2 regions of the Streptomyces parvus genome follow, and region 1 is predicted to be linked to the other one. Evidence: riboswitches for the same ligand, from Rfam matches in the RefSeq annotation. Region 1 holds a riboswitch; the other holds the start of a gene.

Region 1 (7,713 bases):
TGAGACGCAGCCGTCCCACAGGGCCCGCCGTCTCAGCACTCGATGATGTTCACCGCGAGCCCGCCCCGCGCCGTCTCCTTGTACTTCACGCTCATGTCGGCCCCGGTCTCCTTCATCGTCTTGATGACCTTGTCGAGGGAGACCTTGTGGCTGCCGTCGCCCCGCAGCGCCATCCGGGCCGCCGTGACCGCCTTCACCGCCGCCATGCCGTTGCGCTCGATGCAGGGGATCTGGACGAGGCCGCCGACCGGGTCGCAGGTCAGGCCCAGGTTGTGTTCCATGCCGATCTCGGCGGCGTTCTCCACCTGCTCGGGGGAGCCGCCGAGGACCTCGGCCAGGGCGCCGGCCGCCATCGAGCAGGCCGAGCCGACCTCGCCCTGGCAGCCGACCTCGGCGCCGGAGATCGAGGCGTTCTCCTTGAAGAGGAGGCCGATCGCGCCGGCCGCGAGGAGGAAGCGGACGACGCTGTCCTCCTTCTCCGCCTCGGTGCAGCCGTGGGAAGCGAAGTTCATGTAGTAGTGCAGGACGGCCGGGATGATGCCCGCCGCGCCGTTCGTGGGGGCGGTGACGACGCGGCCGCCCGCCGCGTTCTCCTCGTTGACCGCCATCGCGTAGAGGGTGATCCACTCCATCGCGCGGGCCTGCGGGTCGCCCTCGGCGCGCAGCTGGCGGGCCGAGTTCGCGGCGCGGCGGCGGACCTTGAGGCCGCCGGGGAGGATGCCCTCGCGCGACATGCCGCGCGAGACACAGGCCTGCATGACGCGCCAGACCTCCAGCAGACCGGAGCGGATCTCCGCCTCGGTGCGCCAGGCCAGCTCGTTCTCCAGCATCATCGAGGAGATGGACAGCCCGGTCTCGCGGGAGAGCCGCAGCAGTTCGTCGCCGGTGCGGAAGGGGTGTTTGAGGACCGTGTCGTCGGGGACGATCGGGTTCTCCCCGGCCACCGCGTCCTCGTCGACCACGAAGCCGCCGCCGACCGAGTAGTACGTCTTCTCCAGGACCGGGGCGCCCTCGGTGTCGTACGCGAAGACCGTCATGCCGTTGGCGTGGTACGGGAGCGCCTTGCGGCGGTGCAGGACCAGGTCGTCGTCGAAGGCGAACGGGATCTCGTGCATGCCCAGCAGGTTGATCCGGCCGGTGGAGCGGATCTCCTCCACGCGGGTGTCGGCGCTCTCCACGTCGACCGTCTGCGGCGACTCGCCCTCCAGGCCGAGCAGGACCGCCTTGGGCGTCCCGTGCCCGTGGCCGGTCGCGCCGAGGGAGCCGTACAGCTCGGCGCGTATCGAGGCGGTGTGCGCGAGCAGGCCCTCGTTCTTCAGGCGGCGCGCGAACATCCGGGCGGCGCGCATCGGGCCCACCGTGTGGGAGCTGGAGGGGCCGATACCGACCGAGAAGAGGTCGAAGACCGAGATGGCCACGGGAGGACTCCTTGGGGGGTGGGAAGACGCCGTTGTCTGCCTGGGTGGTGCGGGACAAGCGGGGCAAGCGGGATGAGAAGGACCGGCGGGGGCAAGGAACGGGGCACCGCGCTCACTTTTCTCCAGTGTGCGCGGTGCCCCGTCCGGATGCGCGGAACCGCAGGCCAGGTACTACTTCAGGCCGGGGTACAGCGGGAACTTCTCGGCCAGCGCGGCGACGCGGGCCTTGAGGTCGTCCGCGTCGTACGACGGCTTGAGGGCGGCCGCGATGATCTCCGCGACCTCCGTGAAGTCCTCGGCGCCGAAGCCGCGGGTGGCCAGCGCCGGGGTGCCGATCCGCAGGCCCGAGGTGACCATCGGGGGACGCGGGTCGTTCGGGATGGCGTTCCGGTTGACCGTGATGCCCAGCTCGTGGAGCCGGTCCTCGGCCTGCTGGCCGTCCAGCTCGGAGTTGCGCAGGTCGACGAGGACCAGGTGCACGTCGGTGCCGCCGGAGAGGACGGAGACGCCCACCTCGGTGACGTCCGGCTGGACCAGGCGCTCGGCCAGGATCCGGGCGCCGTCCAGAGTGCGCTGCTGGCGCTCCTTGAACTCCTCGCCCGCCGCGACCTTGAACGAGACCGCCTTCGCCGCGATCACGTGCTCCAGCGGACCGCCCTGCTGACCCGGGAAGACCGCCGAGTTGATCTTCTTGGCGAGCTCCTGGGTGGAGAGGATCACGCCACCGCGCGGACCGCCGAGGGTCTTGTGCGTGGTGGTGGTGACGACATGGGCGTGCGGCACCGGGTTGGGGTGCAGCCCGGCCGCCACCAGGCCCGCGAAGTGCGCCATGTCGACCATCAGGTACGCGCCGACCTCGTCCGCGATCCGGCGGAAGGCCGCGAAGTCCAGCTGGCGCGGGTAGGCGGACCAGCCGGCCACGATCAGCTTCGGCTGGGACTCCTTGGCGAGGCGCTCGACCTCCTCCATGTCCACGACACCGGTCTCGTCGACGTGGTACGGGACCACGTTGTAGAGCTTGCCGGAGAAGTTGATCTTCATGCCGTGGGTCAGGTGACCGCCGTGGGCCAGGTTCAGGCCCATGATCGTGTCGCCCGGCTTCAGCAGCGCGAACATCGCGGCGGCGTTCGCCTGCGCACCGGAGTGCGGCTGCACGTTCGCGGCCTCGGCGCCGAACAGGGCCTTGATCCGGTCGATCGCGATCTGCTCGACGACGTCGACGTGCTCACAACCGCCGTAGTAGCGGCGGCCGGGGTAGCCCTCGGCGTACTTGTTGGTGAGGACGGAGCCCTGTGCCTCCATGACGGCGACCGGAGCGAAGTTCTCCGAGGCGATCATTTCGAGGGTGGACTGCTGACGGTGGAGCTCGGCGTCGACGGCGGCGGCGACGTCCGGGTCCAGCTCGTGGAGGGAGGAGTTCAGAAGCGACATCAGGGGGTCCCTTAAGGTCTCAGTTGCCGGAGAACGCGGTGTACTCGTCGGCGGAGAGCAGATCGGCCGGCTCCTCCGCGACGCGCACCTTGAACAGCCAGCCGCCCTCGAAGGGAGCGGAGTTCACCAGCGAGGGGTCGTCCACGACGTCCTGGTTGGCCGCCGTCACCTCACCGGTCACCGGCGAGTACAGATCGCTGACGGACTTGGTCGACTCCAGCTCGCCGCAGGTCTCGCCCGCGGTCACCGTGTCACCGACCTCCGGGAGCTGGGCGTAGACGACGTCACCGAGCGCGTTGGCCGCGTACTCCGTGATGCCGATGGTGGCCACGCCGTCCTCGAGGGCCGACAGCCACTCGTGCTCCTTGCTGTACCGCAGCTGCTGGGGGTTGCTCATGACCTGAATTCTCCTGTACGCGGGGGAGTGCTGATGAACGGTGGTCTTGCGGTGTGAGACGGAGGTACGTCACTTCCGTGACGCCTGCGTGCCGGTGAGGAGGGCCCGGAATGCGCCGTTCCCTCCGGGATATCACTTCTGGCGCTTGTAGAACGGCAGCGCGACGACCTCGTACGGCTCGTGCGTGCCCCGGATGTCCACGCCCACGCCCGCGGTGCCCGGCGCGGCGAAGGCCGCGTCCACGTACGCCATGGCGATCGGCCTGCCCAGGGTGGGGGAGGGGGCGCCGGAGGTGACCTCGCCGATCACCTTGCCGTCCGCGACGACCGGGAATCCGGCGCGCGGGACCCGGCGGCCCTCGGCGATCAGGCCGACCAGCTTGCGCGGCGGAGCGGTCTCGGCGCGCTCGGCGGCGGCCTTCAACGCCTCGCGGCCGATGAAGTCGCCCTCCTTCTCGAACTTCACGACCCGGCCCAGACCCGCGTCGAACGGGGTCAGGGCGGTCGTCAGCTCGTGCCCGTACAGCGGCATGCCCGCCTCCAGGCGCAGCGTGTCCCGGCAGGAGAGCCCGCACGGGATCAGGCCGTGCGGCGCGCCGGCGTCGGTCAGCGCCTGCCACAGCTGCTCGGCGTGCTCGGGCGCGACGAACAGCTCGAAGCCGTCCTCGCCGGTGTAGCCGGTACGGGCGATGAGCGCGGGGACCCCGGCGACCGTGCCCGGCAGGCCCGCGTAGTACTTCAGCCCGTCCAGATCGGCGTCGGTGACGGCCTTCATGATCGCCGGGGACTCCGGGCCCTGGACGGCGAGCAGCGCGTAGGCGTCCCGGTCGTCGCGCACCGCGGCGTCGAAGCCGCCGACGCGCTCGGTCAGCGCGTCCAGCACGATCTGGGCGTTGCCCGCGTTGGCGACGACCATGTACTCGGTCTCGCCCAGGCGGTAGACGATCAGGTCGTCGACGATCCCGCCGTCGTCCTGGACGATCATCGTGTAGCGGGCCCGGCCGTTGCCGACGGTGGCGATGTTGCCCACCAGCGCGTAGCTCAGGAAGGCGGCGGCCTCGGGCCCGGTGACGGTGATCTCGCCCATGTGGGAGAGGTCGAAGAGGCCCGCCCGGGTGCGTACGGCGTTGTGCTCGTCGCGCTCGCTGGCGTACCGCAGGGGCATGTCCCAGCCCGCGAAGTCGGTCATGGTGGCGCCGAGCGAGCGGTGCAGTGCGTCGAGGGCGGTGAGACGGGGGGCAGTGCTCATGGATACGGCTCCAGGGCATGACGACGTCAGGACGGAAAATCCTCCCCATCTGTCATCGGAACCTGAGAGGTTCGCCGATAGCCCCTGACGGGGTATGCCCCCGGAGGGCGCCCCTGTTCAGGGGGCTCGGCTTGCACCTTGGGTGGAGCCGCAGGGCGACTCGCTTTTCAGATCTGCCTCATCCACGCGGTACGGGGCCTGAGAGATTCAAGGGAGGATCTTGCTCCTTCGGCGCCCGGCTCACACTGTGGCCGGAACTCTCCCGCGCGGATTCGAACGGCCGGTATGCAGTTGGCGGGGTCATCATCGCATGCATCGGGCGGGAGTGGGGGCCCGGTCTCCCCTCCGGTCCCCGGGGACGTGAAGCCCCGCGGATCGGGGCATGATCCGGGCGACGGGCCGGAGGTCGGTTGTGTCGCATTGCCTTTTCTTTACACTTCAGGAGCAGACGTGCGAGACCCGACAGCAGGGGGATGGGCGATGGCGTTGCAGCGGTCGGTACCGGCCGCGGGGGTCGCGCACGGCGCGGTGCCCGCTCGGCGCGGCGCTCCCGTGCGGGAGCTGCTGGAGACCCGTGCGCCGGTGGTACGTGACCTGCGCGGGCGCACCGGCTACGGCCCGTACAGCCTCGACCTCACCGCCGGTGACATCGTCGTGGTCTCGGGGCTCCCCGGCAGCGGCAAGTCCACCCTCATCAGGCGGGCCGTGCAGGGGCGTGCCGTCGACTCCCAGAACACCCGCGACAGCTGGGCCGCCGCCGTGCCCGGGTTAGTGCCCTACGCCCTCTACCGCCCCCTCGTCCGGGCCGCGCACTACCTCGGCCTGCGGAAGGCCCTGCGGTCCGGTGAATCCGTCGTCGTGCACGACTGCGGCACCCAGACCTGGGTACGCCGCTGGCTCGCCCGGCACGCGGCGGCCCGGGGCCGCACCTTCCATCTGATCCTGCTCGACGTGACGCCCGACGTGGCGCGGCAGGGGCAGCGCGAGCGCGGGCGCGGGGTCTCCGGCTACGCCTTCGCCCGCCACCGGCACGCGGTGGCCCGGCTGCTCCGGGACACCGAACAGGGGCTGCTGCCCGCCGGCTGCACCTCCGCGGTGCTGCTCGACCGCGAGGCCGCGGGGGCGCTCGGCCGGATCTCCTTCACGGACGCCGGAGCTTCCGCCGCCCGCTGAGGTTAGGGTGCTGGCCGGAGCAGAGGGCCGCCGCGGCGCGGCCCGGGCGGTTGAGAGAGGGCACAGAGCCAGTGGACATTCCGGCACCCGCACCGGCCCACCCCCAGCAGGGGTGGCCCGCCAACGAGCTCGAAGAGGTGCTGACGGCCTCGCTCGGCGTCCCGGACGCGGGCGGCCGCCTCGTCGAGGTGCTCGGCCGCAGCTCCCTCTGGGTGCCCCTGCCGAACGGCGGCACCCCCGCGAGCGCGGACCTCGACCTGCCGATGATGGAGATCGAGGGCGCGGCCTTCGTCCCCGTCTTCAGCTCGGAGGCCCAGTTCCTCAGCTGCGTCGGCAGCCATATGTCCTTCACCGTCGCGCCCGCCCGCGACTTCGCGCGGGGCCTGCCCCCGCAGGTCGGGATCGCCGTGAACCCGGGCGGCGTCGTCGGCATACCGCTGCCGCCGCCCGCCGTCGCCGAGCTCTGCCGGGCGGGCCGCACCGCCCTGGACGGGCCCGCCACCGGCGGCCGGGTCCGGCTGTTCGAGCCGGACTGGCAGCACGACCCGGTCGATTTCCTCACCGCCGTGTCCGAGGAGTTCGAGGCCACCGGAGTCGTGAGCACCGCCCGCCGGACGCTGGCCAGCATCGAGGGCGGCGACCCGGTCCTCTTCGTCGGCGTCGAGTTCGCCACCTGGGACGGCGCGGGGCAGAGCGCCCCCATGGACGCCATCGGCCGGGCCCTCGGCCGGGTCCAGGTGCCGTGGCCGGTCAACCTGGTCCTGCTCGATGTGGCCCAGGACCTCGTGGGCGACTGGATGCGGGAGAAGGTCCGCCCGTTCTACCGCCGCGAGGGCCACTGAGGGCCACCGGTTCACCGGCGCGAGGGCCGGTGAGGCCCTGAGGACCGGGCGCTGCGGGTCCGTGGCGTCAAGTCGGTGTCTGAAGGGGCGCATAAGCTGGTTTGATGGCGTGGTGGCTCCCGTGTGCCCGGGAGCGATGGCGTGAAGGCGACGGATCGACGAGGGGCGGAACCCAGGGTGAGTGCGTCAGGCACCGCGGCGGGCGGAAAGGTGGAGCGGCTGCTCCGCCAGGTGACCCCCGGGCGTTACGACGCCTACGAGGAACTGCTCTCCGCTGTCGCCGAGGGCCGGATCTGGATGCTGCTCTGGCACGGCACGGCCGGCTCGCCGGACGCCCAGTACGGAAACATGGAGATCGACGGCCTGGGGTACGCCCCCTGCGTCACCTCCGCCCAGGAGCTCTCCGCCAGTGGCTGGAACCGGGCCCACGAGCTGGTCACCGGACGTGAGATCGCCCGCGCCCTCTTCCCCGACCGCTGGGGCATCTGGCTCAACCCGCACGGCCCCGGGGGCGGCGTCGGCATCCCCTGGCTCGATCTGCGCCGTATCGCGACCGGTCTGGACCGGCTGCCCGCCGGACCGCTCCGGCTGAGCGAACCGGCCATCGAACTCCCGCAGTTCTACGCCCTGCTCACCCAGAACGCCCACCGCACCCCCGCGATCCGCTCCCTGCGCCGCGCCTGGGTGCACCCCGCGGTCGGCGTCCCGTATCTCGCGATCGGCCTCGACCTCTACGACACCGGCCGCGCCGCCGTCGAATCGGTGCGCGAGATGATGCGGCAGTCGGTCGGCGCTGTCCCCGAGGGGCTGCCGGTCTCCACCGTCGCGCTCTCCGACGAGTACGACCCGGTCGGCATGTGGCTGCGCGCCAACACCCGCCCGTTCTACGACCGCGAGGCCCACGCCCCGGCGGGCCCCCGGTCTGCCGCCGCCCCGGGCTACGGCTACCCGCCGCTCCCTCGCTGACTCGAAGGGCCCATCGAAGGCCCCCGCAGGCCTCGCCGACCCGAAGACCCCCGTCGCGGGGGAGAGCTCCGCCCTCGGTCACCCTCCGTCGAACACCCCTCGATGTCCGGCTTGTTAACTTCCCCCGGGAGGATGTCCCGGAACTGGACGGTTTGTTAACTGTCCGGGTCTCGACTAGGTCTCACCGCTATCCGGACTGTTCTCTTGCGGTGGGCACCGTCTGTAGTGTGCGGCCATC
Region 2 (7,713 bases), 4.3 Mb from region 1:
TGTGTTCAATCAGGGTTCGTCCTGCCCCACGGGCGGGTCTATGTCGGTCAAGGGGAATCGCCCGTGAAGTTGTTTGCGAAGTTGTTCGGGAAGAGTGCACGCGAGGACAGCAACAGTGCTGCCCGCCACCGCGCTCCGCGCCACGCCCAGGGCGAGGAGCAGGAGGCGGAGCGTCCGCTCTTCCGCGACGAGGTGTCCGGAGCCCCGGGGGGTGACGGCGTGTCGGCTGTTGACCCTGCCGGTGCCGGACGCATAGGTTTCGGCGCACCATCAGCCTCAAGTACGGGTGGAGGGTTCACCCCGGAGGGCTCGTCGATGCCGGTCTGTACAAGGTGCGGTCACCGCAACGCGGAGGCCAGCAAGTTCTGCTCCAACTGCGGTGCGCCGCTGCGGGGCGGTGTTCCCGAGCGCCCCTCGGAGACGACGTCCACGATCTCCATCTCCGGACTCGAGGCGTACGAGGCCGAGGCCACCGGCCAGACCGCTCTGCCCTCGCTCTCCCCGGAGGCCCAGGCCGCGGTCGACGCCCTGCCCGCGGGCTCGGCGCTGCTGGTCGTGCGGCGCGGTCCGAACTCCGGCAGCCGCTTCCTGCTCGACAGCGATCTGACCACGGCCGGCCGTCACCCGCAGAGCGACATCTTTCTCGACGACGTGACCGTGTCGCGGCGTCATGTGGAGTTCCGCAGGAGCCCGGAAGGTAGCTTCACCGTGGGCGATGTCGGCAGCCTCAACGGCACCTACGTCAACCGTGAGCGCATCGATTCGGTCCCGCTGTCCAACGGCGACGAAGTCCAGATCGGAAAGTACCGCCTGGTCTTCTATGCGAGCCCGCGAGGCGTGTGACCAGCCCTGGACTCCGTCCGGGGGGACCCCCAGGAAGGCCCATGCTGCGAACACCGACAGGCGGTGCCGGACACGGCACCGCCACCGCGGAAGCGCGACCGATGAGCATCGGAACGGTGCTCATCCAGCTGCGTGAGGAGTTTCCCGAAGTCACCATTTCCAAGATCCGGTTCCTGGAGGCCGAGGGGCTCGTCGAGCCGCAGCGCACTCCTTCCGGATACCGGAAGTTCGCCCCGCGCGATGTGGAGCGCCTGGCGCAGGTGCTCCGGATGCAGCGGGATCACTACCTGCCGCTGAAGGTCATCCGGGAGCACCTGGACGCGCTGGCCCGGGGGGAGCAGCCCGTTCTGCCCTCGCCCGGTGCACAGCGGGACCTCAGCGACGGGGTGTGGGAGGCCGGCCCCGGTGGGGCGACCGCCGCCCGGATCGGGCGGGCGGAGCTGCTGGCGGCCGCCGAGGTCGACGAGGAGCGGCTGACCGAGTGGGAGTCCTACGGGCTCATCGTCCCGTCCCCGGACGGCGGCTACGACGCCGAGATGGTGACCGTCGCCAAGCTGGTGGCGGATCTGGGTCGTTTCGGTCTGGAACCACGTCATCTTCGGGCCATGCGGGCCTCCGCCGACCGGGAGGCGGGGCTGGTGGAGCAAGTGGTCGCACCCCTGCGCCGGCACCGGAATCCGCAGACCAGAGCCCATGCCGAGGCCACCGCGAACGAGCTCGCCGAGCTGTCCGTACGGCTGCACGCGGCGCTCGTGCAGAGCGCTCTGCGCACCCGTCTGCACTGACCTCGGCGGTGCCCGACTACCCAAACATGGCGAGCACGTCCTAGGGTTGCTGTGTGAACGAGCTCGACGTTGTCGGTGTCCGGGTGGAAATGCCCTCCAACCAACCGATCGTTCTCCTGCGTGAAGTGGGAGGCGACCGGTACCTCCCCATTTGGATCGGTCCGGGGGAGGCGACCGCGATTGCCTTCGCCCAGCAGGGCATGGCTCCCGCCAGGCCGCTGACCCATGACCTGTTCAAGGATGTGCTCGAGGCCGTGGGCCAGGAGCTCACCGAGGTCCGCATCACGGACCTGCGCGAAGGGGTCTTCTACGCGGAGCTCGTCTTCGCCAGCGGAGTCGAGGTGAGCGCCCGGCCCTCCGACGCCATAGCGCTCGCCCTGCGGACCGGCACGCCGATCTACGGCAGTGACGGAGTGCTGGACGATGCGGGCATCGCGATCCCCGACGAGCAGGAGGACGAGGTGGAGAAGTTCCGCGAATTCCTCGACCAGATCTCTCCGGAGGACTTCGGTACGAACAGCCAGTGACCGTCCCGCAGGGGGTGCCGTCAGCGCATCCGACAAGCCGTTCCCGGAAACGAGACACGGGAAACCACCCTCTGGGTGATTATCACTCGGCGTGCCGAGTGTGGCGATCGTTGACGCACCCCTAGTGACTGCCTACCTTCGAGTGGGCAGGTCAAGGACGGAGGTCGGCGTGAGAAGCAGCGGCGACGGAGCGGCAGCGGGTGGGCCGTATCCGCAGCACGGCAGTGGAGCCGACCACGCCATCAGGCAGCCGGTTCAACCGGCGGCGATGGCAGCGGGCGGCGTGGCAGCGGCGAGCGGCGCCGGCGACATCGGCTATCGCGGACCGACGGCGTGCGCGGCGGCGGGAATCACCTACCGCCAGCTGGACTACTGGGCACGTACGGGACTGGTCGAGCCCAGTGTGCGCCCGGCCTACGGGTCGGGGACCCAGCGTCTCTACAGTTTCCGGGACGTGGTCCTCCTCAAGATCGTCAAGCGCTTTCTGGACACCGGGGTCGCGCTGCAGAACATCCGCACCACGGTCCAGCATCTGCGGGACCGCGGCTTCCAGGACCTCGAACGCATGACGCTGATGAGCGACGGGGCCACGGTCTACGAGTGCTCCTCGCCCGACGAGGTCGTCAGCCTGCTCCAGGGCGGGCAGGGCGTCTTCGGGATCGCCGTCGGCGTCGTCTGGCGGGATGTGGACGCGGCGCTCTCGCAGCTGCACGGCGAGCGGGTCGACACCGGTGAGACGCTCATCGGCCACAACCCCGCGGACGAGCTGGCCCGGCGGCGTAACCGCGCGGGCTGAGCACCCCCGGCGCGCGGCGCGACGCGACAGTACGACGGACACGGGGCGGTCCGGTGCCTCACGGGGTGCCGGGCCGCCCCGTTGTCAGTGCCGTAGGGCAGCATCGACGGTGTGAGAACCGCGCCCACCATCCTTCACCTGGACATGGACGCCTTCTACGCGTCGGCGGAGCAGGCGGCCAAGCCGAGTCTGCGCGGCAAGGCGGTCGTGGTGGGCGGCCTCGGCCCGCGGGGAGTGGTCGCCACCGCCTCGTACGAGGCCCGGCGGCTGGGAGTGCACTCGGCGATGCCCACCGCCCAGGCCCGGCGGCTCGCCCCCAACGCGGCTTACCTGGTGCCCCGCTTCTCGCTGTACCGGACGGTGAGCGACCAGGTGATGGAGCTGCTGGGGCGGCTGTCTCCGCTGGTGGAGCCGCTCAGCCTGGACGAGGCCTTCGTGGACCTGGAGGCCGGCGGGACGGCGCACGACTCGGCCTCGGCCCGCGCCACGGGGGAGGGGCTGCGGGTGGCCATCCGCGCCGTGACCGGCCTGAGCGGATCCGTCGGACTCGCGGGTTCCAAGATGCTCGCCAAGATCGCCTCCGAGCAGGCGAAGCCGGACGGTCTCGTCCTCATCGAGCCGGGCACCGAGCGCGAGCTGCTCGCCCCCCTGTCCGTACGCATCCTCCCGGGGGTCGGCCCGGCCACCGGCGACCATCTCCGACGTGCCGGGATGACCACCGTCCACGATCTGGCCGAGGCGGGCGAGGCGGAGCTCGTACGGCTGGTCGGCAAGGCCCACGGCCACGGGCTCTTCCGGATGGCGCTGGGCCTCGACGACCGGCCGGTGGTCGCCGAGCGGGACGCCAAGTCCGTATCGGTGGAGGACACCTTCGACGTGGACCTGCACGACCGGGTGCGGGTGCGCGCCGAGGTCGAGCGGCTGGCCGTGCGGTGCGTGGAGCGGCTGCGCGCCGCCGACCGGTCGGGCCGCACGGTGGTGCTGAAGGTGCGCCGCTACGACTTCTCCACGCTGACCCGCTCCGAGACGCTCAGAGGCCCCACGGACGACCCCACCGTGGTCCGTGAGGCGGCGGGGCGGCTGCTGGAGTCCGTCGACACCACGGGCGGCGTACGGCTCCTGGGGGTCGGCGTCACGGGGCTTGCCGACTACACCCAGGAGGACCTGTTCGCCCAGGCCGCCGAGGCCCGGGAGCTCGCGCAGCGGGCCCTGGAACACCACGCGCCGACCGCGGAGGGCGGCGCGGAGGAAGCCGTTCCGGAGCCCGAGGCGGACAGCGCCGAGCAGCTCGCCGCGCGGCGCTGGCCCGCCGGGCACGATGTGCACCACGAGGAGCACGGGCACGGCTGGGTGCAGGGCAGTGGGATCGGCCGGGTCACCGTCCGGTTCGAGGAACCGTGGAGCGCGCCCGGCCGGGTCCTCACCTTCCGGATCGACGACCCGCTGCTGCGGCCCGCCGACCCGCTGCCGCTCGTCCGCGAGACGCCCGACTACTCCTCCTGGCCCGCCAGCCTGCCGAAGTCCCGGTCCTCGGGCGCCGTGTCCTCCGAGGGCGGGGAGTCCAGCCCGTAATGCCGGTAGAGCTGCAGCTCCTGCTCGGGCGACAGGTGCCGGCCGACGCCGAAGTCCGGCGCGCCCTTGATCAACGCCCGGTCGAAGGGGACGCGCAGCGCGTCCTCGACGAACTCGCTGGGCTCCAGCGGGACGAAGGCGTCCCTGCTGAACAGGCCGGTGCGCACGGCCGCCCACTCGGGTACACCCGTCGCGTCGTCGAGATAGACCTCATCCACCGTTCCGATCTTGGAGCCCTTGCGATCGAACGCCTTGCGGCCGATCAGGCGGCGCGGATCGATATCCGTCTGCACGGTGCCTCCCACTGGTCGCGGACTGCTCACGGCGGTCCCTGTCGCTCCACCAGCACCAGACAAATGCAGATCCGTGGTCTCGGCCACTCGAGAGCTCCGGCTCGATGGCCGCTGGTAGGCTGGCAGTGGCTGCTGACCCCGTGCGGGAGAGTCCTCCGGTGGAGAATCCGGAGGCGCCGAAGGAGCAACTCCTCCCCGGAATCTCTCAGGCCCCCGTACCGCACGGACGAGGTCACTCTGGAAAGCAGGGCGGATCCGTGCGGGCGCAGGCCCGGGTGGACCCGACCCTCACCGACGGTGAAAGTCGGCACGCCCCCGGGCGGGCCGGTGAAGCTCTCAGGTTGAGATGACAGAGGGGGAGGCCGTCCGGGCACCCGCGCCGTGGTGCCCCTCGCAGGTCGTGACAGACCAGGAGGCCTCCACCATGACCCCCCGTCGCACTCCGCTCTCCCAGCTGGAGCAGGGCATTCCGTTCGAGCAGCGCCACATAGGGCCCGATGCCGAGGCCCAGGCGAAGATGCTCGCCCAGGTCGGCTACGGCTCGCTCGACGAGCTGACCGCCGCCGCGGTGCCCGACGTGATCAAGAGTGCGGAGGCCCTGAACCTTCCCTCGGCGCGCACCGAGGCGGAGGTGCTGGCCGAGCTGCGCTCGCTGGCCGACCGCAACGAGGTGCTGGCCCCGATGATCGGCCTCGGCTACTACGGCACCTTCACGCCGCCCGTCATCCTGCGCAACGTCATGGAGAACCCCGCGTGGTACACGGCCTACACGCCGTACCAGCCGGAGATCTCCCAGGGCCGGCTCGAAGCCCTCCTGAACTTCCAGACGATGGTCGCCGAGCTGACCGGGCTGCCCACCTCCGGCGCCTCCCTGCTCGACGAGGGCACCGCGGCCGCCGAGGCGATGGCCCTGGCCCGGCGCGTCGGCAAGGTGAAGAAGGGCGTCTTCCTGGTCGACGCCGACACCCTGCCCCAGACCGTCGCGGTCATCGAGACCCGCGCCGAGCCCACCGGCGTCGAGGTCGTCGTCGCCGACCTGAGCGAGGGCATCCCCGCCGAGATCGCCGAGCGGGGCGTCTTCGGCGTCCTGCTCCAGTACCCGGGCGCCTCCGGTGCCGTGCGCGCCATCGAGTCCGTCATCGAGCAGGCCCACGAGCTGGGCGCGATCGTCACCGTCGCCGCCGACCTGCTGGCCCTCACGCTGCTCACCTCGCCCGGCGCGCTCGGCGCCGACATCGCGGTCGGCACCACCCAGCGCTTCGGTGTCCCGATGGGCTTCGGCGGCCCGCACGCCGGCTTCATGGCGGTCCGCGAGAAGTTCGCCCGCTCCCTGCCCGGCCGCCTCGTCGGCGTCTCCGTCGACGCCGACGGCAACAAGGCCTACCGCCTGGCCCTCCAGACCCGCGAGCAGCACATCCGCCGCGAGAAGGCCACCAGCAACATCTGCACCGCTCAGGTCCTCCTCGCCGTGATGGCCGGGATGTACGCGGTCTACCACGGCCCCGACGGGCTGCGGACGATCGCCCGCCGCACCCACCGCTACGCCGTGATCCTCGCCGACGGTCTGCGCACCGCCGGGGCCGACGTCGTGCACGGCGCGTTCTTCGACACCCTGACCGTCCGGGCCCCCGGCAAGGCCGCCGGCATCGTCGCCGACGCCCGCGAGCGCGGGGTCAACCTCCGCCTCGTCGATGCCGACCACGTCTCCATCGCCTGCGACGAGACCACCACCCGTGCGCAGATCTCCGCCGTCTGGGCCGCCTTCGGCGCCGAGGGCGACATCGAGGCGCTCGACGCCACGGTCGCCGACGCGCTGCCGGAGGCGCTGCTGCGCTCCGACGACATCCTGACCCACCCGGTCTTCCACCAGCACCGCTCCGAGACCGCGATGCTGCGCTACCTGCGCAAGCTCGCCGACCGCGACTACGCGCTGGACCGCGGCATGATCCCGCTCGGCTCCTGCACCATGAAGCTGAACGCGACCGCCGAGATGGAGTCGATCACCTGGCCCGAGTTCGGCGCGCTGCACCCCTTCGCACCGGCCGAGCAGGCGCAGGGCTTCCTCACCCTCATCCGTGAGCTGGAGGAGCGCCTCGCCGAGGTCACCGGCTACGACGCGGTGTCCATCCAGCCCAACGCCGGCTCCCAGGGCGAGTTCGCGGGCCTGCTGGCCGTCCGGGCGTACCACCGGGCCAACGGCGACGACCAGCGCACCGTCTGTCTCATCCCGTCCTCCGCGCACGGTACCAACGCCGCCAGCGCCGTCATGGCGGGCATGAAGGTCGTCGTGGTGAAGACCGCCGACGACGGTGAGGTCGACGTCGCGGACCTGCGCGCCAAGATCGAGCTGCACCGCGACGAGCTGGCCGTGCTGATGATCACCTACCCGTCCACGCACGGGGTGTTCGAGGAGCACGTCGCCGACATCTGCGGCGAGGTGCACGACGCGGGCGGCCAGGTGTACGTCGACGGCGCCAACCTCAACGCGCTGGTCGGGCTGGCCAAGCCCGGCAAGTTCGGCGGCGACGTCTCGCACCTGAACCTGCACAAGACCTTCTGCATCCCGCACGGCGGCGGCGGCCCCGGCGTCGGCCCGGTCGGCGTCCGCGCCCACCTCGCCCCGTACCTCCCCAACCACCCGCTCCAGCCCGCCGCGGGCCCGGAGACCGGGGTGGGCCCGATCTCGGCCGCCCCGTGGGGCTCCGCGGGCATTCTGCCGATCTCGTGGGCGTACGTCCGTCTGATGGGCGGCGAGGGCCTCAAGCGGGCCACGCAGGTCGCCGTGCTGGCCGCGAACTACATCGCCAAGCGCCTGGAGCCGCACTTCCCGATCCTGTACAGCGGCCCGGCCGGACTGGTCGCCCACGAGTGCATCGTGGACCTGCGCCCGATCTCCA

What was found. Region 1 has a riboswitch for glycine ahead of gcvT (glycine cleavage system aminomethyltransferase GcvT). Riboswitches for the same ligand answer to the same signal wherever they lie in the genome.
Region 2: linked by a shared signal. The riboswitch ahead of gcvP (aminomethyl-transferring glycine dehydrogenase) and the one ahead of gcvT (glycine cleavage system aminomethyltransferase GcvT) in region 1 are both predicted to bind glycine.

Annotation. Positions count from the first base shown of each region.
Region 1 is NZ_CP135079.1:5,023,552-5,031,264, forward strand. Features, by position in the region: gene RNL97_RS23730 (L-serine ammonia-lyase) at 33-1,418, opposite strand; gene glyA (serine hydroxymethyltransferase) at 1,590-2,849, opposite strand; gene gcvH (glycine cleavage system protein GcvH) at 2,869-3,246, opposite strand; gene gcvT (glycine cleavage system aminomethyltransferase GcvT) at 3,379-4,494, opposite strand; glycine riboswitch at 4,672-4,769, opposite strand; gene RNL97_RS23750 (AAA family ATPase) at 4,975-5,667, shown strand; gene RNL97_RS23755 (enhanced serine sensitivity protein SseB) at 5,739-6,509, shown strand; gene RNL97_RS23760 (enhanced serine sensitivity protein SseB C-terminal domain-containing protein) at 6,687-7,475, shown strand.
Region 2 is NZ_CP135079.1:726,762-734,474, reverse strand. Features, by position in the region: gene RNL97_RS04370 (FHA domain-containing protein) at 64-843, shown strand; gene ftsR (transcriptional regulator FtsR) at 885-1,628, shown strand; gene RNL97_RS04360 (bifunctional nuclease family protein) at 1,682-2,155, shown strand; gene RNL97_RS04355 (MerR family transcriptional regulator) at 2,325-2,951, shown strand; gene RNL97_RS04350 (DNA polymerase IV) at 3,063-4,523, shown strand; gene RNL97_RS04345 (PRC-barrel domain-containing protein) at 4,442-4,816, opposite strand; glycine riboswitch at 4,950-5,047, shown strand; gene gcvP (aminomethyl-transferring glycine dehydrogenase) at 5,241-7,713, shown strand, end outside.